3 regions of the Streptomyces sp. NPDC053755 genome follow, and region 1 is predicted to be linked to each of the others. Evidence: riboswitches for the same ligand, from Rfam matches in the RefSeq annotation. Region 1 holds a riboswitch; each other region holds the start of a gene.
The links. A riboswitch is a leader RNA that binds a small molecule or an ion and turns the genes downstream of it on or off. The one in region 1 is predicted to bind cobalamin.

Region 1 (10,275 bases):
GCCGCGCCCGCCGGCTGGTCGTCCAGAACCTGGTGATCGCCGGCACCTGCATCGGCGCCCTGGTGGTCTGGGACCTGGCGGGCCACCTGCCGCTGCCGCTCGGCGTGGCGGGCCACGAGGGCTCCACGGTCCTGGTCGGGCTCAACGGGCTGCGGCTGCTGCGCGACGCGGCCTGGCGCAGGGCCACGGAGGAGGGGAGCACCGGGCGTTCGCGGTGAGGCGGAGGGCGGAGGGGGGAACGCCGTCCGCTCCCGTGCCCGGCGCCGTCCTGCGTGCTACCGCTCCAGCTCCGCCAGGGCGTGGGTCAGCCACTCCACCCAGAACCGCTCCAGATCGATCCCGCCGCGCAGCACGAGGTGCCGCAGCCGGTCGGGCTCGCTCTCCCGGCGCGCCGGCGGGAAGTCGCGCGCCTCGATGTCGAGGTACTCCTCCAACTGGCCTCGGTGCAGGTCGAGATGGCGACTCAGCTCGTCGGCCATCCCGGGGGCCCCGACGACCGCGGCGGCCCGCATCCGCAGCAGCAGCGCGGAGCGCAGGGGTTTGGGGTCCTCGGTCCTGGCCACCCAGTCGGTCAGCTCGGCGCGGCCCGCGGGCAGGACCTCGTACTCCTTCTTCTGCCCGCGGGCCGGAGACCGGGCGGGCAGGGCACGGATGTGCCCCGCCTGCTCCAGCTTGCCCAGCTCGCGGTAGATCTGCTGATGCGTGGCCGACCAGAAATAGCCGATCGACTTGTCGAAGCGGCGCGTCAGCTCGAGGCCGGAGGACGGCTTCTCGAGCAGCGCGGTCAGGATCGCGTGCGGCAGGGACATGCGCGCAATGTTAGGGAGGGCCCGGAAGGTGTCGGCGCCCGCCCGGAGGGCGTTGCCGACACGAGCCGGATGCGGGTCACAGAGCCGCCGCCAGGCGGGTGCCCTGGTCGATCGCGCGCTTGGCGTCCAGCTCGGCGGCGACGTCGGCGCCGCCGATGAGGTGCGCGGTACGGCCCGCGGCGATCAGCTCCTCGTACAGGCCGCGGCGCGGCTCCTGCCCGGTGCACAGGACGATCGTGTCGACGGGGACGGTCCGCGGCTCGCCGTCGACGGTGAGGTGGAGGCCCTCGTCGTCGATCCGCTCGTACGAGGCGCCGGCGACCATGGTCACGCCCCGGTGCTTCATCTCGGCGCGGTGGATCCAGCCCGTCGTCTTGCCCAGGCCGGCGCCGACCTTGGTCGACTTGCGCTGGAGCAGGTGCACCTGGCGCGGGGGCCGGGGGCGCTCGGGAGCGCGCAGCCCGCCACGGTCCGCGTAGCCGGTGTCGACGCCCCACTGGCGGAAGTACGTCTCCGCGTCCTGGCTCGCGCCCTCGCCCCCGTCGGTGAGGAACTCCGCGACGTCGAAGCCGATTCCGCCGGCGCCGATGATCGCGACCCGCTCGCCGACGGGCGCGCCGTCGCGCAGGACGTCGAGGTAGCTGACGACGCTGGGGTGGTCGATGCCCGGGATCTCGGGGGTGCGCGGGGTGACGCCGGTGGCGACGACCACCTCGTCGTACGCGGCGAGGAGGTCGGGCGTGGCCGTGGTGTCCAGCCTGACGTCGACGCCCCGGGCGTCGAGCTGGACGCGGAAGTAGCGGAGCGTCTCGTTGAACTCCTCCTTGCCCGGCACTCGCTTGGCGACGTTCAGCTGACCGCCGATCTCGGCGGCGCTGTCGAACAGGGTGACCGTGTGTCCCCGCTCGGCGGCCGAGACCGCGCAGGCGAGCCCGGCGGGCCCCGCGCCGACGACGGCGATCCGCTTGGCCCGGCGGGTGGGGGAGAGGACCAGTTCGGTCTCGTGGCAGGCGCGCGGGTTCACCAGGCAGGAGGTGATCTTGAGGCTGAACGTGTGGTCGAGGCAGGCCTGGTTGCAGCCGATGCAGGTGTTGATCGTGTCGGCGCGGTCGGCCGCGGCCTTGGCGACGAAGTCGGGGTCCGCGAGGAACGGCCGGGCCATGGAGACGATGTCCGCGCGTCCCTCGGCGAGGATCTGCTCGGCTACCTCGGGGGTGTTGATGCGGTTGCTGGTGACGAGGGGGATGCTCACCGCCCCCATCAGCTTCTTGGTGACCCAGGTGTAGGCGCCGCGGGGCACGGAGGTGGCGATGGTGGGGATGCGGGCCTCGTGCCAGCCGATGCCCGTGTTGATGATGGTGGCGCCGGCCGCCTCGATCTCCTTGGCGAGCGCGACGACCTCCTCCAGCGTCGAGCCGCCGGGGACGAGGTCGAGCATCGAGAGCCGGTAGACGAGGATGAAGTCCTCGCCGACGCGCTCGCGGATGCGTCGGACGATCTCCAGGGGGAAGCGGACCCGGTTCTCGTAAGGGCCGCCCCACCGGTCGGTGCGCCGGTTGGTGGCGGCCGCGATGAACTCGTTGATGAGGTAGCCCTCGGAGCCCATGACCTCGACGCCGTCGTATCCGGCGGCCTTGGCCAGCTCGGCGCAGCGGGCGTAGTCCTCGATCGTCTGCTCGACCTCGGCATCGGTCAGCTCGTTCGGTACGAAGGGGCTGATCGGCGCCTGGATCGGGCTGGGCGCGACGAGGGCGGGGTGGTAGGCGTACCGCCCGAAGTGCAGGATCTGCATCGCGATCCTGCCGCCGGCCTCGTGCACGGCGTCGGTGATGAGCCGGTGCTCGGCGACCTCCTCGTCGGTGCTGAGCTTGGCGCCGCCGTCCCAGGGGCGACCGGCCTCGTTCGGGGCGATGCCGCCGGTCACGATGAGGCCGACTCCGCCGCGGGCACGCTCGGCGTAGAAGGCGGCCATCCGCGCGAAGCCGTTCTCGGTCTCCTCGAGCCCGACGTGCATGGACCCCATGAGCACCCGGTTGGGAAGGGTGGTGAAGCCGAGGTCGAGCGGGCTCAGCAGGTGCGGGTACGGGGTGGTCGGGGCCATCGGGGCGCCTCCTCGCGCAGGATCGTCACGCCCTGTTGTAGACGACCCGAGGCGACTTGTGCAACAAGTTGCATAACGGTGGGGGCGTGATCTGCGCTACGTCCGGGCACGGACCCGGCCCGCCCCACGGACTGGGGGAGCCGACCCGCCCCGCCCCCACGAACGGACGGAGTCCACCCGCCCCGCCCCACGGACGGATGGCCCGCGGGCGGGTCCCCCAGCGACGGACGGGGGCCGGTGCGGGCCGGCCGCGGGCGGAAGGGCTCCGGGTCCCCACCGCCAGGGGTGGACGGACACGACCCCGTGCCGGCCGCCGCACACGGGCGGCGGGCGGGGTGGGACCCGTACCGGTCCCCCCGCCCGCTGAGGCGCTCGGACGGGCGCCCGTCCCGCTCAGCCCCGGCTCGGTCGGCGTCCGCCCGCTACGGCCTGCCCGCCCCCGCCCAGGCGTCCAGCTCCTCCGCCGTGCGGGGACCGTCGGCGTCGGCGGACAGCAGGCCGTGGGCGCGCAGCAGCCGGGCGACGGCCATGCCCCACGGCCGGCGGAGCCGTGCCGAGGAGAGCAGCGCGTCGTCCGCGAGGAGGTCGGTCACCGGCCCGGTCCGCAGGCCGTCCGGGGCGAGGACCGCCGCCTCGTCCGCCCAGCGCAGGGCCAGATCCACGTCATGGGTCGCCATGACCACCGTCGTCCCCGCGTCCCGCAGCCGCACCAGCACGTCGAGCAGCCGCTCCTGACCGTGCGGATCAAGCCCGGCCGTCGGCTCGTCCATGATCAGCACGCGCGGACGCATCGCCACCGCTCCCGCGATCGCCGCCCGCTTGCGCTGCCCGTACGACAGCAGATGCGTCGGCCGGTCCTCCAGGGCCGCGATGTCCAGCGCCTCCAGGGCCTCGCGCACCCGGAGCCGTACCTCCTCCTCCGGCAGCCCCAGGTTCATCGGCCCGAACGACACGTCCTGACCCACCGAGGCCGCGAACAGCTGGTCGTCCGGGTCCTGCACGACCAGCTGGACCGTCGTCCGCAGCCGGGTCAGCCCCTTGCGGTCGTACGACACCTCCTCGCCGTCCAGCCGCAGGGCGCCGCTCGCGCACCGCAGACCACCGCTGAGCAGGCGCAGCAGCGTCGTCTTGCCGCTGCCGTTCCTGCCGAGCAGGGCCAGCGACCGCCCCTCCGGCACGGCGAAGTCGATCCCGTCGAGGACCGCGGGCCCGTCCTCGTAGGCGAAGCCCGCCCTCACCAGCTCCACGACAGGGGAACGAAGACTCACGGCAGGGACCTTTCCAGTACGAGGGTGAGCGCGACGAGACCGACGAGCAGCCCGGCCGTAGCCGCCAGGAAGCGGCGCGAGACGGGGGCGGCGGGCACCAGGACCCGCAGGGTCCCGTCGTACCCGCGCCCCGCCAGCCCGGTCTGCAGGCGCTGCGCCCGGTCGAAGCTGCGCACGAACGCCGTCGCCCCGAGTCCGGCGAGCGAGCGCCAGGTCGCCGCCCGCGTGGTCAGCCCCAGTCGGGCCGTCTGCGCCTGGCGGATCTTCGCCATCGCGTCGAGGAGCAGGAAGCTGATCCGGTACATCACCAGGGCGACGTCCACGACGGGGGCCGGCACCCCCGCCCGGACCAGCCGGGGAAGCACGTCCGAGACGGGCGTGGTGAACGCGAACAGCAGCACCCCCAGGGAGGCGGCCGCGGTCCGCAGCAGCAGCTCGCCCGCGTGCGCGGGACCGTCCGGTGCCAGGGCGACGACACCGCGCGGACCGCCCACCTCGAACAGCAGCGGAACCGCGCCCGTCACGCAGAAGCCCAGCGGAACGCGGAACGCCCGCCACAGCCGGCGTCCCGGGACACCGGCCGGACCGAGGAGCACCGAGAGGGTGGCCGCGGCGACGAGCACGGCCCCCGGCCACGGCGGCAGGCACACCGCGCACAGCGTCAGGCCGAAACCCAGAGCCGCCTTCTCGCACGGATGACGGCGGCGCCAGCGACTGCTGTGCGCCGCCGCGTCGATCGGCAGCATCCGCGCCTACTCGTCGCCGGACGGCGTCGCCGGCGGCTTGGCCCCGGCCCGGGCCTCGCCCTGCCTGCGGCCCTTGCGCAGCCCGAAGTAGTAGGCGAGGACACCGGCGCCGAGGGCGGCCTGGAGCGAGAACAGCGCCGACTCGATCTCGCCGGACGGGGGCTCGTAGAGCGGGCTGAACCACGGCTCGTAGTCGGGAGCGATCTCCGTGATCGCCGCCTCCGCCTCGCCGTCGGCCCCGGCGAAGGGCTCCTCCTTGTGGTCCCCGAGCCCCAGCACCAGCGGGAGCACGGCCAGGGCGGCCACGACGAGCAGCAGCAGCGTGTTGATCTTCGCGTTACGGCTCATCACGCGCTCGCCTCCGCCTTCTCGGTCTTCCGGTCGCCCGGGAGCAGCACCCCGAGCCGGGTCAGGTCGCTCTTGCTCGACTGCGTCAGCAGCCGCATCACGAGCACCGTCAGCAGGCCCTCGCTGACCGCCAGCGGCAACTGCGTGACGGCGAAGATGGAGCCGAACTTGGCGAGCGCGCCCACGACGCCGCTTCCCGGGTCCGGGAAGGCCAGCGCGAGCTGCACGCTGGTAACGCAGTACGTGGACAGGTCGGCGACGAACGCTCCGAAGAAGACGCTCACCATCAGCGGCACGTCGAACCGCCGCAGCAGCCGGTACACCCCGTACCCGGCCCAGGGTCCGACGATCGCCATCGAGAAGACGTTGGCGCCGAGCGTGGTGAGCCCGCCGTGCGCGAGCAGCAGGGCCTGGAACAGCAGGGTGATCGTGCCGAGGACCGCCATCACCGGCGGCCGGAACAGGATCGCCCCCAGCCCCGTGCCGGTGGGGTGGGAGCAACTCCCCGTCACCGAGGGGAGCTTGAGAGCGGACAGAACGAAGGTGAACGCACCGGACGCACCCAGCAGCAGGGTGGACTCGGGATTGGCCTTGACCTCGCGGGTCAGGGCACGGACGCCGTGGACGACGAAGGGGGCGGACGCGACGCCCCAGGCGGCCGCGTGCACGGGGGGTAGATAGCCCTCGGCTATATGCATGATCGGGAGACCCTCTCCAGCACCTCGTGGATGGACAACGCACCTTGGCCGGTCTCCTGGCTGACGGGTCATGCCGTCGCGGCTCCGCCTTCCCACACCGCAACGGTCTCCCGCGGTGGTGCAGTGGCTCCCCTGAAGGGTCTTGCCCCCCAGAGGGTGGAGCCGGACTTCCCGATCACAGTGGCGAGGGCCGCACCGGTACCGCACCGGTTTCCCGTACACCAAGGCGCTGTGACATTAGTGGGTTGACCAGGCGCATCACAACACGGAGGCCCGTGCGGACGGTGTGTGACGAGTCTCTCGCGCCCTCTCTCACTCCTTTCGGTACGTGTACGCCTCCGCGGCCGCCGCCTCCACGGCGGCCAGATCCCCGCCGGCCGTGGCCGTGACGAGCGCGGCGATCGCCCCCTCGACGAAGGGCGCGTCCACGAGCCGCGCCCCCTCCGGAAGTTCGTCGCCGTCGGCGAGGAGCGCCTTGACGGTCAGCACGGCGCTGCCCAGGTCGACCAGCAGGGCGACACCGGCGCCCTGGTCGACCGCCTTCGCGGCCTCGGCGATCAGCGCGGAGCTGGTGCCGAGACCGCCGTCCGGGGTCCCTCCTGCGGGCAGGATCGGCGCGGTGGCGCCGCCACCGGAGAGTCCCCTGGCGAGTTCGGCGACGGCCGAGGCCACGGCGGCGCTGTGCGAGACGAGGACGATGCCGACCCGGCCGCCGGTCACGGGGCCACCTCCGCGAGGGCGGCGACCAGCAGCGCGGACGAGGCGGCACCCGGGTCCTGGTGCCCGATCGAGCGCTCGCCCAGATAGCCGGCGCGGCCTTTGCGCGCCCGGAGGGGCACGGTGGCCAGCGCGCCCTCCTCGGCCGCCGTCCGGGCCGCCTCGAAGGACTCGCGCAGGGCCTCGGCCGCCGGGACGAGCGCGTCCAGCATCGTCTTGTCGCCGACGTGCGCCCCACCGAGCTGCGCGACGGCGGCGACCCCGGCCGCCAGCGCTTCGGCGAACGCCTCGCGCGTCACGGTCGGGGCCTCGCCGAGCGCCTTGCCGGTACGGCGCAGGAGCGTCCCGTACAGCGGCCCCGAGGCGCCGCCGACGGTGGAGATCAGCTGTCGCCCCGCGGTGGTGAGCACGCCTCCCGGCGTCGCGGGGGGTTCCTTCTCCAGGAGGTCCGTCACGGCGGCGAAACCCCGCCTGAGGTTGGCTCCGTGGTCGGCGTCGCCGATCGCGGAGTCGAGATCGGTCAGTCGGTCCGCCTCCCGGTCGACGGCGGCCGCGGCGATCGCCAGCCACTGCAGGAAGAACGCGGCGTCGAGCGCGTCGGCCCCGTGGGCCGCCGGCGGTCGGGCGGCGTCGGCCGACGCGCGTGCCGCGGCGGCGCTGCCGGGGCCGGTCGGTGCGTTCGGTACGGGTCCAGCGGTCGGCTCGGTCGGTCCGGTCACTTCGGGCACTCTCCTTCTCACCGGCCCCAGCGCAGGGCAGCCGTCCGCACGGGCGCGTCCCACAGGCGTAGCAGTTCCTCGTCGGCCTCGCAGAGCGTCACCGAGCAGCCGGCCATGTCGAGGGAGGTCACGTAGTTCCCGACGAGGGTCCGGGCGACCGGGATCCGGCGCTCGCCGAGCACCCGCTGCACCTCGGCGTTGAACCCGTACAGCTCGAGCAGCGGCGTGGCCCCCATGCCGTTGACCAGCGCGAGGACGGGACCCGACGGCCGCAGGTCGTCCAGTACGGCATCGACGGCGAAGTCCGCGATCTCCCGCGAGGTCATCATCGCGCGCCGCTCCCGCCCCGGCTCGCCGTGGATGCCGATCCCCAACTCCAGCTCGCCCTGCGGCAGGTCGAAGGTGGGGCTGCCCTTCGCGGGTGTCGTGCAGGAGCTCAGCGCCACGCCGAAGGAGCGCGACCGCCCGTTCACCCGCCGGGCGAGGGCCTCGACGCGCTCCAGCGGAGCGCCCTCCTCGGCGGCGGCTCCCGCGATCTTCTCCACGAAGAGCGTCGCACCCGTCCCGCGCCGCCCGGCGGTGGAGAGGCCGTCCGTCACGGCCACGTCGTCGTCGACCAGGACCCGGGCGACCTGGATGCCCTCGTCCTCGGCGAGCTCGGCGGCCATCTCGAAGTTGAGCACGTCCCCGGTGTAGTTCTTGACGACGAACAGCACCCCCGCCCCGCTGTCCACCGCGGCGGCGGCCCGCACCATCTGGTCCGGCACGGGTGACGTGAAGACCTCGCCCGGGCACGCCGCCGCCAGCATCCCCGGCCCCACGAAACCCGCGTGCAACGGCTCGTGCCCGGACCCGCCCCCGGACACCAGGGCGACCTGCCCGGCGACCGGCGCGTCCCGCCGCAGGACCACACGGTTCTCGACGTCCACGACGAGCTCGGGATGCGCGGCCGCCATGCCCCGCAGCGCGTCGGCGACCACGGTCTCCGGGACGTTGATCAGCATTCTCATGGCTCTCTCCTGGCAGCGCTCGACGGTGCGGTTCCGGCTGTGTCCTTCCCCCGTCACCCTTCCCCAGGCGCGCGGCCCCCATCACCTGCCGTACCGCCTCGTGCCTGCCTCCGAGGCCCGTCGCCGCACCACCCCGGGGGACGACCCGCGTCCCGTCTCCCGTGACCGGGCGCGGTGCCGTGTCCTTCCCGGAAACCGGGTGCCGGGCATGCCGGAAAGGCGCCTGACCCGGGCACGTGCCGGATCAGGCGCCTTCCGCGCGAGCCGCCGCCCGCGCTCGGAGCGTCAGTGCTTCTTCTTCTTGCCGCTCAGCCAGCTGACGATCGGCGACACCGCCTCCTGCGCCACCTGGGAGACCTCGTGGAGCGCGTGGGCGCCCTTCTTGGAGAGGTGCGCGGCGCCGTGGATCCACCGGGACTGGCCGAGCATCAGGGCGCTCAGACCCGCGATCGCGGCCTGCTTCTTGAACTCCTTGCTCTTCCAGCCGTAGCCGACCCCGTAGAAGACCGCGCTGGTCACGTCGAGGATGGCGGCGCCGACACCGATCCCGAAGCCCGCGGCCACGATGAGCGCGCCGGCCGGAGGGTGGAAGAGGCCGACGCCGATACCGATGAGCCCCACGCCGACGCCCGCGAAGCCGGCGACCACGGCGGCCGAGTGGGTGTACTCGGCCCACCACTTCGCGCTGCCCAACTCCGGTTCGCTCTTGACGGAGTCGTAGTCGGCGACGTTGCACTGGTTGACCCCGGCCTGCTTGGCCGCCTGGGCCTCGACGGCGGCCTCCCGGGCCCTCGCGGCGACCTCGGCCTTTCGCTTCTCGCCCTCGATCTGCCAGGCCTGGCTCGCGGCCGTCGCCGCGGCCTCGGCGTTCTGGTTGGCCTGCCACTCCGAGGCACGGGCGCGGGCGGCCGAGGCCTGAGCGGAGTTGGCGGACGCGATCGCGCTGCGGGCCGAGGCGAGCGCACGGCTGGCCGCGAAGTTCGCCGAGCGTGCGGCGATGCGCGCGTTGGAGGCCGCGTACCTGGCCTTGTCGGCGGAGGCCTGCGCCTCCTTCGCGGACTGCTCGGCGTTGTTCGCCAGTACGTTCGCCTGCTGCGCCGCGGTAGCCGCCTGCGCCGCAGACTGCTGGGCCCTGTCGGCCCACTGCAACGCCTCGGCGGCCGCGTTTCGGGCCTTGGCCGCCGCCTCCTGGGCACGGGCGGCGTCCTCCTGCGCCTTGTGCGCGATCTTGGCCGCCGCGGCGATCGCGCCCTGCATGGCGGCGATGTGCGAGGAGGAGTCGTGATCGAGCTCGGCGGAGTCGTACTGCGCCGTGGCGACGAAGTTGCGACGCATCCACGCCGGGCCCTCCATCGCGACCTGGGCATGGGCCTTGGTGTAGTTCCCACCGGTGTGCAGGAGGGTGGAGGTGGCCACCGCGTCGTCCTCGCGCAGCGCCTTCTCGAGCTCCACGGCGAGGAAGTCGTACAGCGCCTGCGCGGTCCCGGCGTCCAGCGCCGCGTGCGCCGCCGCCGTCACCGCGCGCCCGGGATTCTCGGCCAGGACGCGGTTGACCGCGACGCGGTTGTCCGTCGCGGCGGCCTGCATCGCTCCGGTGGCGAGGAACGTCGCCACGGCATCCGGGTCGGTGCTCTCCAGCGCCGCGGTCGCGGCGAAGGCGACCGCCGGGGGAGAGGTCCTGGCGATGTAGAGGGTGGTCTCCCGGTCGTCCTGCCGCTGAGCGATCCGGCGGTCGACCTCGATCCACGCGTGCACCTCGGAGTCCGTGCCCGCCAGGGCGAACCGGGCGGCCTCCTGGGACCAGCTGCCCTTGGACTCCATCAGGGCGAGGGCGGCCTTGCGCCCGAGCGCGGCGGCGC
Region 2 (10,275 bases), on a different contig from region 1:
CAGACCGCGACCCGCAGCACGTCCTCGCCGAGCGGCGGCGCCACGACGGACTCGCGCACCGCGCCCCGCAGGGAGACCCGCAGTCCGTCCTCCTCGTCGATGCCGAGGCCGTGGGCGTAGGGCAGGACGCCGTACGTCCGCCGCCCCGTGAGGCCGAGCAGCATGTCGAGCCCGGGTTCGAGCAGCGAGACGTCCCCCCGGAACTTGTTCACGAGATAGCCCGCGATCAGCTCCTGGTCCTCGGGCGCCAGGAGCGCCGTGGTCCCGAAGAACTGGGCGAACACCCCGCCCCGGTCGATGTCGCCGACCACGAGCACCGGCAGCCGCGCGGCCCGCGCGATGCCCATGTTCACGATGTCCGTGCGCCGCAGGTTGATCTCGGCCGGACTGCCCGCCCCCTCGCAGATCACGGCGTCATACGTGCTCCGCAGCTCCTCCAGGCACGCGAGGACCGGCTCGAAGAGTTCCTGCCGCCGTCCTCCGTGCAGCAGCTTCCCGGGGGACGACCCGCCGGGCCCTCCGAAGAATCCCCGGGCGCTCAGCTCGCCCACCGGCCTGCCCATCAGCACGACCTGGCTGGAGCGGTCGCTGCCCGGCTTGAGCAGCACCGGGTTCATCAGGGCGGTCGGCTCCACCCGCGCGGCCTGCGCCTGCATGGCCTGCGCCCGGCCGATCTCCGCGCCCTGTCTGGTCACGAAGGAGTTCAGGGACATGTTCTGCCCCTTGAACGGCGCGACCTTCACCCCCTTGCGCACCAGCCAGCGGCAGATCCCCGCCGTGACGACGCTCTTGCCCGCGTCGGACGTGGTCCCGGCGACCAGCAGCCCCCCGCCTGTCATGCGTTCCTCCGCTTCATCGCGCCCGCCAGGGCCCGTCCGGTCGCACAGACCGCCAGCGTCAGCCAGGTCACCCGGCGCGACAGCCGTACGGCACGCTCGATGTCCGCCACGTCCACGTCCCGGCCCTCCGCGTTGAGCACCGGCCGGTGTTCCACCCGGCCGCCGTACGACAGCGTCCCTCCCAGCCGCACGCCGAGCGCTCCGGCGAAGGCGGCCTCGACGGGGCCGGCGTTGGGGCTCGGATGCGCGGCCGCGTCGGCGCGCCAGGCCCGCAGCGCCCCGCGGGGATCGCCGCCCGCGGCCGCGGCGAGCACGGCCGTCAGCCGCGCTCCCGGCCAGCCGGCGAGGTCGTCGAGCCGGGCCGAGGCCCAGCCGAAGCGGCGGTAGGCGGGGGACTTGTGGCCGACCATGGCGTCCAGGGTGTTCACGGCCCGGAAGCCGACGAGCCCCGGGACACCGGCCACGGCGCCCCACACCAGGGCGCCGACGACCGCGTCGGAGGTGTTCTCGGCGACGGACTCCACGACCGCGCGGGCCATCGCGGGACCGTCCAGGGCCTGCGGATCGCGGCCGCACAGATGCGGCAGCCGCTCGCGGGCCACGTCCAGGTCTCCGGCGGCCAGCGCCCCGCCGACGGCCCGGGCCTCCCGGCCCAGGGTCGTGCCCCCGACGACGGCCCACACGGCGGCGGCGGTCAGGGCGGCGGACGCGGCGGGCCGGTTCCGTACGGTACGGGCGGCGAGGGCGCCCAGGGCGGCCGTGCCGCCCACGCAGACGGCGGTGTGCAGCGCGCCCCACCCGCGGTGGTCGCGCCGCAGGAGGCTCTCGACGGCTCCGGCGGTCCTGCCGAACGCGGCGACGGGATGGCCGCGGCGCGGATCGCCGAGGAGCAGGTCCACGGCCAGTCCGGCGGAGGCGCCGTACGCGAAGACGTCCGTGGACGCGAATACACCGGTGGCTGCTCTGCGGCCAGGCATGGCGCTGTGTCCTCACTCAGGGTCCGCGCCCTGGCTCGACGTGACCGGCGGTGAGAGTTCCTGGCTCCCGGGGATCAGCTCCCCGGTCACAGTGGCGGGACCGCGCCGGATTCGCACCGGACTTCCTCTTCTGCCGCCGTAAATGGCCCCGGAAGTCCACCACGCGGCGCGAACAGCCGTCAACTCACCCTTGACCTGCGGCGGGAGAGTGTGCGAAGCCCCACAACGACGTCCGGGCGGGCCGCACCTTTCGGTGCGACCCGCCCGGCGGTGGTGTCGTGACGCGTCAGACGACGATCAGGTAGATGCCGTACGCGACGGCCGCCGCGCAGAGTGCGAAGCAGGCGTACGCGCCGGTGCGGGCCAGGGTGGCGGAGCCTCCCCGGGCGGCGGCCTGCTCCTGCTTGGAGAGGCCGACGATGCCGAGGGTGAACAGGCCCACGAGGGCGACGGTCGCCACGAGGCTGACTCCGAAGACGGAGCCGAGAGCTGCCCAGTCGATCTTCATGTGGTTCGTCCTTACACCGCGGCGGCGGGGGCCGCGGGGGCTGCCGGGTCCGTGGGGGCCGGCGAGGGGATGGTGGTCTTGAGGTCCTCGTCCGCGACGGCGGCGACGGAACCGGCCGGCGGCGGGGTGACGGCCGCGATGGCGGTGGTCACGACGCCCGCGGGCTCGTCGGTGTCGTCGTCGGTGACGTTGTGGTGGTCGACCGGCTTGCGGCGCGAGAGCGCCCAGATGACTCCGGAGCCGGCGATCAGCAGGACGGCGACGGCGACGATGCCCCAGGTGCCCTGCTGGGTGAGGAACTCGGCGCCGGCGGCGACCAGGCCCGCCGCGGGAAGGGTCAGGCCCCAGGCGACGAACATCCGGGTGGCGGTCGACCAGCGGACCACGCCGCCCTTGCGGCCGAGGCCCGCGCCCATCACGGCACCCGAGCAGGACTGGGTGGTGGAGAGCGAGAAGCCCAGGTTCGAGGAGGCCAGGATGACCGTGGCGGCGCTGGTCTGGGCGGCGAAGCCCTGCTGCGGCCGCAGGTCGGTGAGGCCCTTGCCCATGGTGCGGATGATGCGCCAGCCGCCGAGGTAGGTGCCGAGAGCGATGGCGACACCGGCGGAGACGACGACCCACATGGGAGGGTTGGAGCCCGGGACGAGGACGCCGCCGGTGACCAGCGCCAGGGTGATGACACCCATCGTCTTCTGCGCGTCGTTGGTGCCGTGGGCGAGGGAGACGAGACCGGCGGAGGCGATCTGGCCGGCGCGGTAGCCCTTGGCCGTGTGCTTCTCGTCGGTCCTGGCGCCGATGCGGTACGTCAGGCGGGTGGCCACCATCGCGGCGAGGCCGGCGACGAGCGGCGCGGCGATCGCGGGGATGAGGACCTTGGTGACGATGGTCGAGCCGTTCACGGCCGACCAGCCGGCCGACATCACGGCCGCGCCGATGAGTCCGCCGAAGAGGGCGTGGGAGGAGCTGGACGGCAGGCCGAGCAGCCAGGTCAGCAGATTCCAGAGGATGGCGCCGACGAGCGCCGCGAAGATCACTTCGGTACGAATGCCCTGTTCGTTGATGATCCCGCCGGAGATCGTCTTGGCGACCTCCACGGACAGGAACGCGCCGACCAGGTTGAGCACGGCGGACATGGCCACCGCCGTCTTGGGCTTGAGGGCACCGGTCGAGATGGTCGTCGCCATCGCGTTGGCGGTGTCGTGGAAACCGTTCGTGAAATCGAACACGAGAGCTGTCACGACCACAATCGCGAGCAGCAGCGTGATGTGTTCCATTTACCCAGGCAATCGTTTGACGTCAGTGGCTCGTCGAACGTAAGCAACCTGGGTGAACGGAAGATGAACTGGGCCGGGCGGTGTGGTGACCCGATCCGGTGTCGGCGCATTCCGCTTACGGTCCCGGAGGCGGTTTCCGTCCACGATGCGGTCACCGCGCAACCCCGGGTAATCCGGGCCGTACCGGGGCACACGCGACTTCCCTCCTTTCCGCTCCGCACGCCCCGTGTCAGCCCGTGGACCGCGCGTGCACCGGTTCAACCGCACGAGGGACCCGCCGGAGTGACCCATGTCACTCTCCCGTGGCCGTTCGCGCGTCCCCTGGGACAACGCGCCGGTCGCACGCGGTCCCCGAGGGGCGACCCGCCGCCAGGGCGCCTCCCGCGCGGCGTCGCGCCCGGCCCGCCGTGCTTCCCGGGTGGCAGTCCGCCGCCCGCGTACCGACACTGGGACGGTGCGCCCGGCTACAGCGACGGCAGCGGCCGTCACCACTCTGATCGGTGTCGGCGCGGCCGCGGTGGCGGTCGGCCGTTACGCGGGCGACGCCGCCCTCAAGGCGGCGTCCGGGCGGCCCATGCCCGGAGACCCACGCCTCACCGTGCACGCCACCGGCCCCGGCACGGTCACCCTGACCCGCAGCCTCGCCTCCCTGCGTCCCGGGACGTACGGCATCGAGGGTCCCGACTTCCACGGCTTCGTCGGCCCCGTCCTCGACCGCGTCCCGCACACCGCCGACACCGTCGTGCGGCGTCTGGAGCGCGTCGAGCTCGGCACCCTCGAACCCGGCGCCCGCGTCCGGCTCACCCCCGAGCTGCACTCCGGCACCCCCCGCACCGCCGTCGGCGTCGTCTACGAGGACGTCGAGATCCCCGGCGAGCTGGGCAGCCTGCCCGGCTGGCTGATCCCCGGCCCCCGCCCCACCTGGGTCATCGCCGTGCACGGCCTCGGAACCAGCCGCCGGCACCCCCTCAACCTCGTCCCCTTCCTCACCCGCCGGCAGATCCCCGTCCTGTGCGTCGCCCACCGCGGCGACGAGGGCGCGCCGGCCTCCCCGGACGGGCTCGCCCACCTCGGCGACTCCGCGTGGCGGGACGTCGACGCGGCCATCCGCTACGCCGTCCGCCGGGGCGCCGTGGACGTCGTGCTGCACGGCTGGGGGACCGGCGCCACCATGGCCCTGCGGGCCGCCGCCGACTCGGGCGTACGGGACAGCGTCCGCGGCCTCGTGCTCGACTCCCCGGTCCTCGACCCGCAGGCCACGCTGCGCCACCTCGCCGCGGCCCGCCGGGTTCCCCGGCCACTGCTGCCGTTCGCCGTCCACGCGGCCCAGAGCAGGTCGGGGCGGCGCGGCGACCGGCTGCCGGACCCCCCGGACCCGGCCGGCCTCCGCGTGCCGACCCTGGTCTTCCACGGCCCCGACGACACCCTCGCCCCCTGGGAAGCCTCCCTCGAACTGGCCGCGCGCCGCCCCGAACTGGTCACCCTTCAGCCGGTCCACCAGGCGCCCCACGCCGCCATGTGGAACGCCGACCCGGTCCGCTACGAGGAGACCCTGCGGCGCTTCCTCACCCCGCTGCTCTAGGGGGCGACGCAAGGCGTGTCCTGCCGGGGTCGCCGATCCGGCCCGCTCGGCAGGACGCCCCCAGGGCGTGTCCCGGGAGTCCCGCCCCGGCCCGCCCGCCGGGCTCGGCCTTCCGGTGGGTGCCCGTACATTCCGGACACGCTCCGGGGCGTGCCCGGCCGCGCCCCGCGTCGCCGCGCCGCCACGTCTGACGATGATCCGCATTCCGATTGGGCTTTCGGGCCGTCAGCGGGAAGACTGCCCTCGTGACGTCTCGAAAGCCTGATGAGCAAATGGCGCGCAACTCCAGACTCCGACTCGTCCGTCCGCGGGCACTGGCCACCGCCCGACGGGCCGTGACGACGCGGCGCACCCGGCCGGCGCCGAGGCCGCCCGAGGGCACTCCGCCCCGCGCGGAACTGGCCCGCCAGGCGCGGACCGTCCTGGCCGACGCCGTACGGATCGCCCGCTGGGCCGCCGTCGACCGCGAGGCCGACTACACCCCTCCGGCCGGCCTCGAGGCCCGCTCCGCGCAGGAACGCGCCGCGGCGGCCCTCGACCTGACGCCCGGCCAGGTGCGCACCGGCTGGGACCGCGCCCGGCTCGCCGGCCTCGTGGAGCTCCACGGCGCCACCGCGCGCCCCGGCTGGCGGCTGCACGCCTGGGACCGCGACGACTCCGCCGTCCTGCGCGGCTGGGTCGCCCTCTTCGACGCCTGGTCCCTCGTCCACCCCGCCCCCGGGGACGTGCCGCCCAGCGCCGTCGCCGAGGTCGTCGAGGCCGTCCCCCAGGTGCTCTCCCTGCTCCAGCTCTCGGCCGGGCCGGTGCTCGTCCCGGCCCTGCTGGACCTGCTCCGGCAGCGCGTCCAGGAGCTGCGCGAGGAGCGCTGCGAGGTCCCCGCCCAGGGGGCCGCCGCCCCCGCGCCCGGCACCGACGCCTCCGCCGACGGCGGAGCGGCCGACTCCGCGGAGGGCGGCACCGACGGCCTCCCCGCCCTGCTCGACTGGGCCCTGGACGGTCTCGCCGCCGTCGGCGCGCTCACCCTGGGCGACGGCCAGGCCACCCTGACCCCCCTGGGCAACTGGGCGGTCTGGGTCAAGCTGGAACAGATCTGCGTCGCGGCCCAGAGCCCGGCCGGCAACATCGAGCAGTCCGCCGAGGACATGCTCCGCGGCTGCGCCCGCCTCACTCCGGGCCCCGCCCGCGACGAGTACCGCGCCTGGCTCGCCGCGCGCACCCTCTCCAGCGCCGTGACCGAACTCCTGGCCGTGGCCCGCGGTGAGGACGCCCTGCTGCGCGGCCTCGCCTTCGAGGCGCTCCGGGTCGTGGGAGCCCCCGCCGAGGCCGAGGTCCGGGCCGCCGTGCAGGAGGCCTCGCTCCGCCCGTACGCCCTGCTCTGGCTGGCCGAGTACGACGGCGCCGACCCCGACGACGCCCCGGACGTGCTCACCCGCGAGGAGGCCACCTGGCTCTGGGTGGACACCGCCGCGGCCGTCGCCGACCACGGCGAGAGCGCGCTGCTGGTGCGCCATCTCGACTCCGCCGTGCAGGGCACGGTTCCGGCCCTCCTCGACGAGGTCCGGGCGGTCGGCCACCCGCGCACGGTCCAGGTCCTCGTCGCCCTCGCCGCCGCGCACCCCGACCCGGCCCTGGCCAAGGCGGTCCGCCGGGCGGCCTTCCAGGTCCACACCGGGGGATCGTGACCCCGGCCGTGTCCCGAGAGGACGCCGCGGGGCCGCGGGCCCGGCGGGCCGGCCCTCATCCGGCGGCGACACCCGGGGTGTACGTCCCGAAGCTCCAGATGTTGCCCTCGGCGTCCCGGGCCATGTAGTCCCGCGAGCCGTACTCCTGGTCCGTGGGCGGCATCAGGATCTCGACCCCGTGCTGCGCCGCACGCGCGTGGTGTTCGTCCACGTCGTCCACGTGGACGAACACCCCGACCGGGCCGGCGTCGGCCATCAGCTTGTCGAACTCGCTCCCGGTGCCCTTGCTGCCGAGCATCACCATGCCGTTGCCGTACGACAGCTCGGCATGCATGACCTTGCCGTCCTCGCCTTCGTACACCGCGGTGTCGGTGAAGCCGAACGCCTCGGTCAGCAGCTTGATCGCGGCCTTCGCGTCCTGGTACGCCAGCGTCGGACAGATATGGGGTGCCTCAGCCATCCCGATCACTCCTTCTCGTCGGTCCACGTCGGAATGTGACCTGGATCTCAGTCTCGCAGTCGCCGCCGACAATCAGCGGAAGGTGTCGCACCGCGCCATGTCGCCGGTCCTGAAGCCGGTGGAGAACCACTGCTGCCGCTGCGCCGCCGAGCCGTGGGTCCAGCTCTCCGGGGTCACCCGGCCCTGGAACCTCTCCTGGATCCGGTCGTCGCCCACCGCGGCCGCCGCGTCGAGCCCGTCCCGGATGTCCGCTTCCGTCACTCCGGTCAGCAGGGGCCGCCCGGTCTTCTCGTCCGGGGTGGTCGTCGCGTGCCGCGCCCACACGCCGGCGTAGCAGTCCGCCTGCAGTTCGACCCGCACGGCCTGGGAGCCGGCGCCCTGCCGGCCGTCCTGGGCGCCGGCCAGCGTGCCCATCATGTTCTGCACGTGGTGGCCGTACTCGTGCGCCACCACGTACGCCTGGGCGAACGGGCCGCCGCTCGCCCCGAAGGTGGTCCGCAGCTCGTCGAAGAAGCCCAGGTCCAGATAGACCTGCCGGTCGCCGGGACAGTAGAACGGCCCGACCGCCGACGTGGCCGTGCCACAGGCCGTGCCGACGCGGTCGCTGAACACCACCGTGCGCGCGTCCCCGTACCGGCCGCCCCGGCGGGCGTACTCCGCCCGCCAGAAGTCCTGCACGCTGTTGACGACCCCGACGATCCGGCAGTCGTCGCGGGCGTTGGCGTCGGCGCCGGTCCGGCAGCTGCGCTCCACCTCGGCCGCGGACGACGAGGTGGCCACGGGCGCCGGGTCGCCGGAGGTCAGGCCCAGCTGCTCGGGCCCCACGCCGAAGAGCATGCCGAGGATGAGCGCGACGAACGCGACGACACCGCCGCCGACGGTGGCCCGGCCGCCGGGGATGCGGCTGCCGCGGACGTCCCGCACCTCCGAGGTGTCCAGATTGGCGTCGTCGTCGAACTGCACGGGCCACCGCCCTCCGCGTCTCTGCCGCGGCGGGGGCCGCCGCCCTGGGCCCGAGTATCGAGCAGCCCGCAGGGGATCGCCCCTTTTGACCGGCATGTGCGGGAACGGTGGGCTGTGACCGTCGCGGGAGCATGGCCGAAAAGCAGTTGCATGGGCCCGTTAGACTGGCCGTATGGCCATTCTCCTCGTGCATTAGCGGCGTCGAACCGCCTTCGAGAGCCCTTCCGCCGTCCAAACCCGCCCTGGAGTCTGTCCGTGATCACCGCTTCCGGCATCGAGCTGCGCGCCGGCGCCCGCATTCTCATCGAGTCCGCTTCCTTCCGCATCGCCAAGGGCGACCGCATCGGCCTCGTGGGCCGCAACGGCGCGGGCAAGACCACCCTCACCAAGTGCCTCGCCGGCGAGGGCATGCCCGCGGGGGGCACCATCACCCGCTCCGGCGAGGTCGGCTACCTCCCGCAGGACCCGCGCACCGGCGACCTCGACGTGCTGGCCCGCGACCGCATCCTCTCCGCGCGCGGCCTCGACGTGCTGCTGCGCAAGATGCGGCAGAACGAGGAGCGCATCGCGACCGGCTCCGGGGCCACCCGCGAGAAGGCCATGAAGCAGTACGAGCGCCAGGAGACCGAGTTCCTCACCAAGGGCGGGTACGCCGCCGAGGCCGAGGCGTCCACCATCGCCGCCGCCCTCGGCCTGCCCGACCGCGTCCTCGGCCAGCCGCTGCACACGCTCTCCGGCGGTCAGCGCCGCCGGATCGAGCTGGCCCGGATCCTCTTCTCGGACGCCGACACCCTCCTCCTCGACGAGCCCACGAACCACCTCGACGCCGACTCGATCGTCTGGCTGCGCGACTACCTCAAGACCTACCGCGGCGGCTTCATCGTCATCTCCCACGACGTCGACCTGGTCGAGACGGTCGTGAACAAGGTCTTCTACCTCGACGCCAACCGCTCGGCGATCGACGTCTACAACATGGGCTGGAAGCTCTACCAGCAGCAGCGCGAGGCCGACGAGAAGCGCCGCAAGCGCGAGCGCCAGAACGCCGAGAAGAAGGCCGCGGCCCTCAACTCCCAGGCCGACAAGATGCGCGCCAAGGCGACCAAGACGGTCGCCGCGCAGAACATGGCCAAGCGTGCCGAGCGCCTCCTGTCCGGCCTGGACGCGGTCCGGGTCTCCGACAAGGTCGCCAAGCTGCGCTTCCCGGACCCGGCGCCCTGCGGCAAGACCCCGTTGACGGCCGAGGGCCTCTCGAAGTCCTACGGCTCGCTCGAGATCTTCACCGATGTGGACCTCGCCATCGACAAGGGCTCGCGCGTCGTCATCCTGGGCCTCAACGGCGCGGGCAAGACGACCCTGCTGCGACTGCTCGGCGGCGTCGAGCAGCCCGACACCGGCGAGGTCACCCCCGGCCACGGCCTGAAGCTCGGCTACTACGCCCAGGAGCACGAGACGCTCGACCCGGAGCGCTCGGTCCTGGAGAACATGCGTTCCTCCGCCCCCGACCTCGACCTGGTCGAGGTGCGCAAGGTGCTCGGCTCCTTCCTCTTCTCCGGCGACGACGTGGACAAGCCGGCCGGCGTGCTCTCCGGCGGTGAGAAGACCCGTCTCGCTCTCGCGACCCTCGTCGTCTCCTCGGCGAACGTGCTGCTCCTGGACGAGCCGACCAACAACCTCGACCCCGCCAGCCGCGAGGAGATCCTGGGCGCGCTGCGCACCTACAAGGGGGCGGTCGTGCTCGTCACCCACGACGAGGGTGCCGTCGAGGCGCTCCAGCCGGAGCGGATCATCCTGCTCCCGGACGGCGTCGAGGACCTGTGGGGTGCGGACTACGCGGACCTGGTGGCCCTCGCCTGATCATCTCGGTATGGATCATTCGGCTCATCGCCGATCCTTCATCTGAGTGAGGGCGTCTCATCCCTCGGGCGCGACCTTGTGCGGAATCCTTCCGTCAGGGCCGCGCCCGCGCGCGTTCCCCCGGCGCGCCGCTGAC
Region 3 (10,275 bases), on a different contig from region 1:
GGTGCCGGCCGGCACGAGGGTGTACGAGGTGCTCAACCAGCGCAGCACGTGACCGCGTTCGAAGGTGATGAGGGCGCAGGCGGAGGGTGCGCCCAGGCGTAGCACGACCTGGTCGTAGGGGGCGGGGCGGATGTGCACCTCGCCGATGCCGGTGGGCTTGTCGGTACCGGTGAAGAGCATGTCCCGCTCCAGGTTCCACACCACGTCGCCCGTGGGGGTGTGCAGGGTGAGCTGGAGGGTGAAGGGCGAGCGGGAGCGGTAGCGGACGGTGGTCGGAAGGGGGACGCGGCAGGACTCGGCGACCAGGTGGGCCGTCGCCTTCCACTTGATCTCACGGCTGGGCGGCGGAACGGGCGAACCGGTCTCGGGCATGGGGGGCTCCAGCGTCGGGGGCGCCACCCCGGGACGGTGGCGCATCAAGCTCCGGTTACCCCGCAGACCGTGATCACGCCTCGATCCTGTGAGGCTACGGAGAAGGAGGTGTCGAGATCTTGTACGGAGCGTCAATCCCGAACGGCCTGATCATTCGTTCGAGGGTCGGCTCTTCGTATGATCGACGGCCGGGTGGGTCTGACGGGCCGACAACGGCCGTGCTCGGCCGCGGCGGTGACACCGCCGCTCCGGGCCGTGTCCGGAACGCCTCGCCCGGGCTGCGGACTCCGCCCGAAGAGCGGGGGCGGATACCTTCCGGACACTCCGCGGGGTCCGGATGTCAGTGCGGGTTGGCACGATGGTGATCATGAGTCACAACATCGCGTACTCCACCGCCGACAAGGCCCACGTCCTCGCCTTCCTGGGCAGCAACGGCGATCTCACGGCGGACCAGTCCCGCGTCCTCGACGGCATCCGCACCTACGCCCGGGCACACCAGGATTCCCTCGACGCCCAGGGCGTCGACTGGGGGCTGTCCATCCCCGACGCCCTCGACCACCTCCTCGCCGGGCACACGAACTCGGACGCGGACTGCGCGGGCAACGCCTACCACGCGGCGATGCAGCACATCATCGACCGCAACGCCTCCGACCCCTCCCACCTGGGCACCTACTCCAAGCCCTCGACGTTCTTCGGCCTGGTGGACGACGAGATGCGCCGACTCGGCGTGCCCGCCGACCTCCTGCCCCACGGGTACCTCTACGGCGGGCTGCCCGACGAGTTCCCCTTCCTTCCGTACGCGATGGACGGATACCCCGCCATCGGGCACCTGCCGCTGGCGAAGACCAAGGCGGCCGCCGACGCCTACCGCTCGGTCCTGGACCGGATGGACCCGGACTTCCGCTACGACGTCCGGGAACTGATAGAGAAGCTGGACTTCGAGCACGACGAGTGGCAGACGGCCACGAAGAACGTCGACTGGTACACCCAGGACACACTCTTCTTCAAGCTCACCTGACCGGCCCGGGGTGCCGTGCGTCCCGGCGTCGGCCGGGACGCACGCCCGGCGCCCCGGGTGCGGAGCCGCGGCGGGTGCGGCGGCGGTCGTGGCGCTGCGGATCGCCCACGGGACGGCGACGCCCTGCTCAGCGCCGCTCCGACGCAGGGGCGGGCAGGTCGGCCTCCCCGGGCAGGAAGGTCACCTGCGGCGCTCCCGTGCGCGGGTGGACGGTGACCTCGGCCGTCACCCCGTACACCCGCCGCAGCAGGTCCGGGGTGAGCACCTCCGCGGGCGTGCCCGTGGCGGTGACCGCTCCCTCACGCAGGACGTAGAGGCGGTCGCAGTAGAAGGCGGCGAGGTTCAGGTCGTGGAGGGCGACCAGGACCGTGGCCGGGAGCCGGCGCACGAGACCCAGCACCTCCAGCTGGTGGCGGATGTCCAGGTGGTTGGTCGGCTCGTCCATGACCAGCAGGGCGGGCTGCTGGGCCAGTGCGCGGGCGATGAGCACGCGCTGGCGTTCGCCGCCGGACAGCCGGTCGAAGGAGCGGTCGGCCAGTTCGGCGGCGTCCACCGATTCCAGCGCCGACCCGACGATCCGGGCGTCCTCCCCGGTGTCGCCGTCGAAGAGCCGCTTGTGCGGCGTGCGTCCCATGGAGACCACGTCCCGCACGGTCAGGTCGAAGTCCGCACCGCTCTCCTGCACCACGGCGGCCAGCGTTCGGGCGAGCCGCCGGACCGGCATCGACCGGACCTCCGTGCCGTCCACCCGCACGCTCCCGCCCTCCGGGCGCAGCACGCGGTAGACGGCCCGCAGGAGGCTGGACTTGCCACTGCCGTTGGGCCCGACGAGGCCGATCACCTCGCCGGGCCGGGCGGTCAGCGAGACGTCCCGTACGAGCCGGCGCGCCCCCGCCGCGAGCGTGACGCCCTCGACGACGAGTTCGGCCGCCGTCACGGCGCTCCCCGGTCGGCCGTGCGCCGGGCGTCCCGGCGCATGAGCCACAGGAAGAACGGGCCCCCGCACAGCGCCGTGAGGACACCGACGGGAATCTCCATCGGCGCCGCGATCGTCCGCGCCGCGATGTCCGCCCAGACCAGGAACACGGCTCCGCCCAGGGCTGCCGTCGGCAGCACCCGGCGGTGGTCGCCGCCGACGAAGAGCCGCACGGTGTGCGGCATCATCAGCCCCACGAACCCGATCGGCCCGGCGGCCGCCACCAGGACCCCGGTGACCAGCGAGAGCAGCACGAATGTGCGGGCCCGGAACCGGGCCACGTCGAGTCCCATCGTCGCGGCCGCCTCCTCACCCGCCAGCAGCAGGTTCAGCGAACGGGCCCGCGTCAGCAGGACCGCGATGCCCAGCGCGAGCGCGGCGCCCGGCAGCCACAGGGTGCCCCACTGGACACCGCCCAGCCCCCCGAGGGTCCAGGCGAGGACGGCCCGTGCCTCGTTGCCCCGGTCGCTGGTCAGCAGCAGGACGTCCATGACCGCCGTGAGGACGGAGGCGAACGCCACCCCCGACAGCACCAGGCGCACCGAGGTGATCCGGCCGCCGGACCGGGCCGTGGTGTACACGAGCAGGAGGGTCAGCAGGGCGCCGGCGAACGCGGCGGCCGACAGGGAGACCGGTCCGAAGAGGCTCACCCCGAAGACGATCACCGCGACGGCGCCCAGCGAGGCGCCCGAGGACACCCCCAGGAGGTACGGCTCCGCGAGGGGATTGCGCACGAGGGCCTGCATGGCGGTTCCCACCACCGCGAGCCCGGCGCCCGTCACCGCCCCCAGCAGCACGCGCGGGGCCCGCACGTCGAGCACGATGGTCTCGCGCGCCGACGACCAGGTGGGCTCCGACCAGTCGGCGAAGAGGGCGTGCGTCACGATGCCCCAGACCTGGCCGGGAGGCACGTGCACCGAGCCGACGGCCATGCCGGCCGTCATCGACGCCAGGAGCACGACCGCCAGGACGGCGAGGGCGACCGGGAAGGCGCGGCGGCGGGCCCCGGCCCCCCGGTGCGGGGCCGTGCCCCGCGCGGAGGCGCCCGGGGCGCCTGGATCCGCGGGCCGGGCGGGGGCGCCGGGGGAGACGGGGACGGAATCGGCGGCGGACACGGCGTCGGCCGGGGCCGTCACCGGAAGCGCTCGGGATGCAGCCCGCGGGCGAGGTCCTCCACCGCGTACGGCGCGCGGACCCCGACCAGGGTCGCGGTCAGCGGCAGCACCACGAAGCGCTTGTTCCGTACCGCCGGCACCTCGGCGAGGGCCGGCTGTGACAGCAGGAACTCCTTCTTCCGCTCGACGCTGTCCGCCCCCGCGTAGTCGTAGATGGCGATGACCTCCGGCTTGCGGGCGACGACCTGTTCCCAGGAGACGTCACCGAAGACGTCGTCCAGGTCGGCGAAGACGTTGGCGCCTCCGGCGAGCCGGATGACCTCGGTGCCGAGGCTCTTGCCCCCCGCGGTGAACGCGGACTTGTCGCCGCTGTCGTACACGAAGACGGGGACGGAGGGCGCGCCCTCGACGGCCTCCGTCGTCTTCGCGACGCGGCCCCGGAGGTCGGCCACCAGCGCGTCGGCGCGCTCCGGAACGCCGAAGAGCGAGCCGATCGCGCGGATCTCGTCGTACGTGTCCGTCATCGACACCTTCTTCTTCCCGCAGTACTCGCGGTTGAGATAGGTGTCGATGCCGGCGTCGGCGAACGCCTTCCGCGAGCGTCCCTCGTTCTCGGAGAACGCGCTGGCGTAGCCGCCGTAGACGAAGTCCGGTTCCGCGTCGAGGACGGACTCGAACGACGGCTCCTTCCTGGCCAGTTCCGGGATCGCCGCGAAGTCCTTCCGGAAAGCGGGCAGGACGTCCGAGTCGGGGAACGCCGTGCCGACCATCCGGTTCTTCAGCCCGAGGGCCAGCATCAGCTCCGCGGGGTGCTGGTGGATCGTCACCACCCGGGAGGGTGGCTTGTCGTACGTGGTGCGCGTACCGCAGTTGTCGACGGTGACGGGGAAGCCCTTGGCGGCCGGTGCGGGGCCCTTCGGGCCGGAGGCCGTGGACGGCGAGGTGCCGCAGCCGGTGAGCAGGACTCCCGACAGGGCGAGGGCCAGGGCCGCGGCGCGCACGGAGCGGCGTCGCGGACGGGCGGCCGGACGCCGGCGCGGGGTGGGGCATGTGCCGGGCGTACGAGGCGCCCCGGAGATGAGGGGCGTGCCGGGCACGCGGGACGTGCTGGGGTACAAGAAAAGCCTCCTGGGGAGTCCGCGCTCCTCGGATCGGGCCCGCGACAGGCCAGTTTCCTGACTCCCGGATCGGCGTACACCCCAGCCTTCCCACGCGTGCGCTCAGTGGCGTCTCGACGGGTGCACTCCCCGGTCACAGTGGCGGGACCGTGCCGGATTCGCACCGGCTTCCTGTCTCCCGTCGCGGTGATGACCAGGTGATCCTACGGTTCCGCGCGAGCGGAACGGAAGCGGGCACGCCCCGGGCCCCGCCGCGTAGTTGCCGAATCGGCAAGCATGTTTGACGTTTTTCCGCGCCTTGGCGACTCTGGGCCCAGGTGCCGCCGGCACTGCGCGACCATCCCGAAGGAGCCTTCATGCCGACCTCGCAGCCCACCGATCCGACGGAGTTCTGGGAAGAGCGCTACAGCACCAGCGCCCGCGTCTGGAGCGGCGACCCGAACCCGCTCCTCGTCCGTGAGGCGGCCGGCCTGGAGCCGGGCACCGCCCTGGACCTGGGCTGCGGTGAGGGAGGTGACGTGCTGTGGCTGGCCTCGCGCGGATGGCGGGTGACCGGCGTGGACATCTCCGCCACCGCCCTCGAGCGGGCGGCGGCCCACGCCGCCGAGGCGGGTCTCGCCGACCGCGTGGCCTTCGAGCGGCACGAACTCGGAGTGACCTTCCCCAAGGGCGAGTTCGGTCTGGTGAGCGCCCAGTTCCTCCAGTCGCCCGTCGCCCTGGACCAGGAGGGCGTGCTCAGGTCGGCCGCCGAAGCGGTCGCGCCGGGCGGCACCCTCCTCATCGCGATGCACGCCGCGTGGCCCTCCTGGATGGAGGAGCACGAGTACCCGTTCGACGCCGATTTCCCCACGCTCGAAGGCGTGCTCGCGATGCTCGACCTGTCGCACCCCTGGCGGGTGGACACCCTGGAGGGTGTGGAGCGCGCCCTGTCCTCGCCCGACGGCAGGTCCGGAACCCGGGTGGACAACGTGTGGCGGCTGACCCGTACCGCCTGAAACGAGCCGCCTGACCAGCCGCCCGGTCGGTGCGGCCCTCCCCACCCCGGCTCGCGCGCCGTCGCGAGGGGCGGCTCGGCCCCTCGCACACCTGTGTGATCATGACGGGTCGGGTCCGGACAGGACCCAGGGGAGGGAACATGGCGTACACGGACACCAACGGCATCGACCTGTCCGGCGTGACGGGCAGGCTGCTCCAGACCGTGGACCTGGTGAAGAACCCGGCTCCGCAGGCCATCGCGACGGACACCGTCAACGGGCACGTCTTCGTGCTCCAGGTGGAGAGCTCGGCCACGGCGTCGGCGGGCAACATGTACCTCAACCGCATCGACCGGCAGACCGGAGTGCGTACGGGCTCGATGCAGCTGAAGGGCTTCGGGCACGGTCTCGCCATGGGCGTGGAACCGGTCGGCGCCGACAGCCACGTCTGGACCGAGGTCGGCCCGCTCCATGTCACGAGCGGGGGCACGGCCTTCGGCAAGGCCGTCACGCGGTTCCGGTTCGAGGACGGGGCGGTGCTCGACGGAGCCGCGATCCCGCAGGAGCGGAAGTTCACCGCGCCCGGCAGCACCGCCGGCACCGGGCCTTCGACCGACCCGGTGAACGGCCTCCTGACGGTGATGTACCACCAGGGCGGCGAGCGCCGCTTCACGCGCTACGACCTGACCGGCGCCGCCGCCGGCGACTGGGCACCGGTGGGCCCGACGTTCACGGTGCCCGCCGGAGAGGACACCACCCCCGCGGTGCCGTCGCCCTACCCGCTGGAGCCGAAGCTCACCTTCCAGGGGTTCGCGAGCCTCGGTGACGTCCTGTACGTGTACCAGTGGGCGCCGTACGACAAGGACAAGGACCCGGCCCTTCCCAGCGAGTTCCCGGGGATCACGTTCCTCACCTCGTACTCGTGGACGACGGGACAGCGGCTCGACCGGCAGGTGGTCACGGGCGCCGACGGCCTCACGCGGCGGGAACCCGAGGGGCTCGCCGTCGAGGTCGACCCGGCGACGGGGGAGACACGCCTGCTGTTCGGGTTCAGCAACACCACGCCGGGCAGCGAGTTCGCCCGCGACGTCACGATCGGCTGGTACCCGACCAGGCCGGCCGTGGACGGGATCAAGGTGCTGTCGGACTGGGAGGACCTCGTCCTCGAAGCCGGGACCGCCCCGGGCGCCCAGCGCCCGCGCGGCCGCCTGATCGCCATGGCCGGCACCACCCACCTCCAGCTGCGCGGCACCCTGACCTGCTTTCCCGGCCTGACGGCGGACGGCAAGGTCGCCACGCTGCCGCACCGGCTGCGCCCCACCCGGCCGGCCCGCCAGAACGTGCCGCGGAACAACTTCCACGGGCGCTGCGTCTGCCGCGTCGAGGCGGACGTCCACGGCGCGCTCTGGGCGTACGGCGCCACCGCCGACAACGCCATCACGTGGATCGACCTCGACGGCGTCTCGGTCGCCTGGCGATGACGGCACGCCGTCCCGGTCGCCCACGGCCCCGGGCCGTCGCCGCCCCGCCCCCTCGCCGCCCCGTCCTACCCGATCCGGAGGATCGCGCATGAACCGCCCCACCACCAGCCGCCGTTCCCTGCTCGGAGCGGTGCTGGCCGCCCCGGCCGTCGCCGTCGGCACCCCGCTGCTGTCCGCCTCACCCGCCGCCGCGGCGGACGTACCGGAAGGGTGTCAGCTCCTGGTCGACTGGACGGACCTCACGCTCGCCCCGGGCGTCGTGGCCGAGGCGCCCGCGCAGGCACGGGTCATCCGGCTCGCGGGCACCGAGTACCTGCAACTGCGCGGCACGGTCACCTGCTCCTTCACCGGCGACGCCCAGCTGGGCACCCTGCCCGCCACGATCCGCCCGCCGAAGCTGACCCGCGGGATCTGCCCCCGCAACAACTACCAGGGCGTCAACGCCGTCCGCGTCGAGGCCAACACCCTGGGCGTCGTGACGGTCTTCGGGCCGCAGACGACCAACAAGGTCACCTGGATCCAGCTGGACAGCTTCTCTTCCGTCCTCCTCTGACCGAGCGGGACGACGACGGACCGGATCCGCGTGCCTCACCCCGCGCTTCCGGTCCGTCGCTCGCTCATGTCCTGCCGACGGGTCCCGCGTCGTCCACCGGCTCCAGCGCCTCCGAGAGGGTCTGGGCCCGGTCCGGCGTCGGCGTAGGGCCGGGGGTGCTCCCGCGGCGGCGCCCGGTGAGGTAGGTGGCGACCGGTCCGGTGTAGCGGGGCGTGAGCGGGCCGAGGATGACCAGGACGAGAGCGTACGCGGTGGCCAGGGGGCCGAGCGCGGGCTCGAATGCCCGCCGTCACGGCCAGGCCCGCGATCACGATGGAGAACTCGCCCCGGGCCACCGGGGTGGGCGCGTCCGTTCCGTCACCAGCCCGAGGCCGGTGGTGGACGGCAGGTTGGGGCTGTGGTGCGCGGGCATCAGCGCGTCGACCGGGGCCTCCGCCTCACGACCGGTCGGTCTTCACGGACAGCGCGCACTCGTCCGGATCGTCCTGCGGTGCGCGTCGAGCGTCCGTGCGCCGTCGCGGTGGGCGATCACCGAAAGGCGCCGGTGCTCGCGGGTGGTGAGGTCGTAGCGGACCCCGAAACCGGGTAGCGGGGTCCGGCTGAGGCGAGGAGCGGGCACGGAGAACCCCCAGGTCAGTGGTGTCGTAGTGGCGCGGAAGGCGCGGCTCCGCCCCCCCGTCGCCACCCTGAGGGCCGGGGATCCGCCCGCATCCCGGGCACGTGGGAGGAAGGTCGCGGAGGGCCGGAGCGGCGCCGTGCCGGAAAGGCCTTGGTGCGCCGGATGATCACGGGTTAAGGTCCGCGGGCACGTGGCGGGGAACCACGGCGGGAATCACGGCGGGTGGGGGACATGGCCGAGGACATCGACGCGCTTCCGAGAGGCGCGGGCGCGTGGGGGCAGGCCGTCATGGCCCTGGGAATGGTGGCCGTGCTGGCCCTCGCCGTGGGTGTGGGGCACGTGTGGGAGAACGCGTCCGCGAACGACGCCGCCGTGCGGCCCGTGACGTGTGCGGACGGGGAGTCGGGAGGGGCGGGCCAGGCGTCGGGGGACGCCGGCCGGGCGTCGGCGAAGACCCGGGCCCGGCAGCCCCGGCGCGTCTCGGGGGCGGAGCTGTGCGCGGCGCTGCACCGCTCCGACCTCGCCGCCCTCCTGGGCACGCCGACGGAGACGGCGACGAGCGCCAGTGGCGGTGACGGCTCCGTCCGCCTCGCCGGCGAGGAGATCGCCCTCCCCTCCGCCCAGGTCGAGTTCGCGACCTACACCGTGTCGCTGTCGGCCACCTACGACCGTCTGCCCGTGGCCGGATCCGCGGCCCTGCTGGGAGCCGGCGCCCAGGAGCGGACGGTCCTGGGCCGACCGGCGGTGCTCTACTGGGACCACACGCTCAGGATCAGCTTCCGCCTCGACGGAAGCGACGCGGACAGCGGCCCGGGAGTGCCCGTCGGAGTCCTCTCCGTGGCCCGGAGTCCGCAGGACGGCGGCGACAGCTTCGAGTTGTCGCTGTGGCGTTCGGACGGCGCGGTGCCGAGCGACGCGGTACTGGTCCGTGTCGCGGAGAAGGTACTGCCGACGGTGCCGGGGTGGGCCGCTCACGGGTGAGCGGCCCGCCGTCCCGATCCGTCGGCGCGTAAAGGGGTCGGCCGTGGATCAGCCCTCGGCCGTGGATCAGCCCTCCAGCAGGTTCCCCATCCACTCCTCGATGCCCGCCACCGTGCGCGGCAGGGCGCCCGACATCAGGCGGGCGCCCGTCGCCGTGACGACGAGGTCGTCCTCGATGCGGACGCCGATGCCGCGCAGTTGCGCCGGCAGGGTCTCGTCGTCCGGCTGGAGGTAGAGGCCCGGCTCGACGGTCAGGACGTGGCCTTCCTCCAGGACGCCGTCGGTGTAGGTCTCGGCCCGCGCCTTCGCGCAGTCGTGGACGTCGAGCCCCAGCATGTGGCCGCTGCCGCACAGGGTGTACCTGCGGTGCAGGTCGCCTTCGGCGCTCTTCAGGACGCCCCACGCGGCCAGCCCTTCCGCGATCACCCGCATCGCGGCCCGGTGGAAGTCCCGGAAGCCGGCCCCCGGCCGCAGGGCCGCGATACCCGCCTCCTGGGCGGCCAGCACCAGTTCGTACACCTCGCGCTGGACCGGTGAGAAGCGCCCGGACAGGGGGAGGGTACGGGTGACGTCGGCCGTGTAGAGGGTGTCGGTCTCCACCCCGGCGTCGAGGAGCAGGAGGTCGTTCCGGTCGAGCCGGCCGTCGTTGCGTATCCAGTGCAGGACGCACGCGTGGGCGCCCGACGCCGCGATGGTGTCGTAGCCGGTGCCGTTGCCCTCCGCCCGGGCCCGCAGGCCGAACACCCCCTCGATCCACCGCTCACCGCGGGTGTGCGCCAGCGCGCGCGGCAGCGCCCGTACGACGTCCTCGAAACCCGCCGTGGTGTGGTCGACGGCGAGCTGCAGCTGCCCGACCTCCCAGGCATCCTTCACCAGGCGCAACTCGGAGAGGGCGCAGTCCAGTTCGGCGTCCTCCGAGGCCCTGCGGCCGGGCGGGGAGCCCAGGGTGTCCAGGTGGGCGCAGCGCAGGCCCGTGAGCCGTTCCGCCTCCGCGAGGTCGGGGCGGCGGCCGACCCAGAACTCCCCGTACCTGCGGTCCCGGAAGAACGCGTCCTCGCCTTCCGCGCG

Region 2: linked by a shared signal. The riboswitch ahead of AB0K65_RS24305 (cobalamin biosynthesis protein) and the one ahead of AB0K65_RS25540 (energy-coupling factor ABC transporter permease) in region 1 are both predicted to bind cobalamin.
Region 3: linked by a shared signal. The riboswitch ahead of AB0K65_RS27170 (ABC transporter substrate-binding protein) and the one ahead of AB0K65_RS25540 (energy-coupling factor ABC transporter permease) in region 1 are both predicted to bind cobalamin.

What each region holds. Positions count from the first base shown of each region.
Region 1 is NZ_JBFASK010000031.1:40,594-50,868, forward strand. Features, by position in the region: gene AB0K65_RS25510 (heavy metal translocating P-type ATPase) at 1-218, shown strand, start outside; gene AB0K65_RS25515 (helix-turn-helix transcriptional regulator) at 276-809, opposite strand; gene AB0K65_RS25520 (NADPH-dependent 2,4-dienoyl-CoA reductase) at 886-2,910, opposite strand; gene AB0K65_RS25525 (ATP-binding cassette domain-containing protein) at 3,333-4,178, opposite strand; gene cbiQ (cobalt ECF transporter T component CbiQ) at 4,175-4,924, opposite strand; gene AB0K65_RS25535 (energy-coupling factor ABC transporter substrate-binding protein) at 4,931-5,272, opposite strand; gene AB0K65_RS25540 (energy-coupling factor ABC transporter permease) at 5,272-5,970, opposite strand; cobalamin riboswitch at 5,999-6,239, opposite strand; gene AB0K65_RS25545 (PTS fructose transporter subunit IIA) at 6,283-6,690, opposite strand; gene dhaL (dihydroxyacetone kinase subunit DhaL) at 6,687-7,262, opposite strand; gene dhaK (dihydroxyacetone kinase subunit DhaK) at 7,424-8,416, opposite strand; gene AB0K65_RS25560 (ALF repeat-containing protein) at 8,702-10,275, opposite strand, start outside.
Region 2 is NZ_JBFASK010000028.1:37,883-48,157, forward strand. Features, by position in the region: gene AB0K65_RS24300 (cobyric acid synthase) at 1-839, opposite strand, end outside; gene AB0K65_RS24305 (cobalamin biosynthesis protein) at 836-1,816, opposite strand; cobalamin riboswitch at 1,849-1,994, opposite strand; gene AB0K65_RS24310 (hypothetical protein) at 2,103-2,324, opposite strand; gene AB0K65_RS24315 (inorganic phosphate transporter) at 2,336-3,598, opposite strand; gene AB0K65_RS24320 (hypothetical protein) at 4,053-5,180, shown strand; gene AB0K65_RS24325 (hypothetical protein) at 5,453-6,862, shown strand; gene AB0K65_RS24330 (VOC family protein) at 6,918-7,322, opposite strand; gene AB0K65_RS24335 (neutral zinc metallopeptidase) at 7,395-8,285, opposite strand; gene AB0K65_RS24340 (ABC-F family ATP-binding cassette domain-containing protein) at 8,541-10,139, shown strand.
Region 3 is NZ_JBFASK010000036.1:32,770-43,044, reverse strand. Features, by position in the region: gene AB0K65_RS27190 (SsgA family sporulation/cell division regulator) at 1-372, opposite strand, end outside; gene AB0K65_RS27185 (hypothetical protein) at 740-1,390, shown strand; gene AB0K65_RS27180 (ABC transporter ATP-binding protein) at 1,518-2,327, opposite strand; gene AB0K65_RS27175 (iron ABC transporter permease) at 2,324-3,481, opposite strand; gene AB0K65_RS27170 (ABC transporter substrate-binding protein) at 3,499-4,482, opposite strand; cobalamin riboswitch at 4,629-4,812, opposite strand; gene AB0K65_RS27165 (methyltransferase domain-containing protein) at 4,956-5,594, shown strand; gene AB0K65_RS27160 (hypothetical protein) at 5,735-7,054, shown strand; gene AB0K65_RS27155 (hypothetical protein) at 7,143-7,607, shown strand; partial or broken gene AB0K65_RS27150 (cation:proton antiporter) at 7,672-7,942, opposite strand; partial or broken gene AB0K65_RS27145 (potassium transporter TrkA) at 7,957-8,226, opposite strand; gene AB0K65_RS27140 (DUF6215 domain-containing protein) at 8,458-9,207, shown strand; gene AB0K65_RS27135 (aminopeptidase P family protein) at 9,274-10,275, opposite strand, start outside.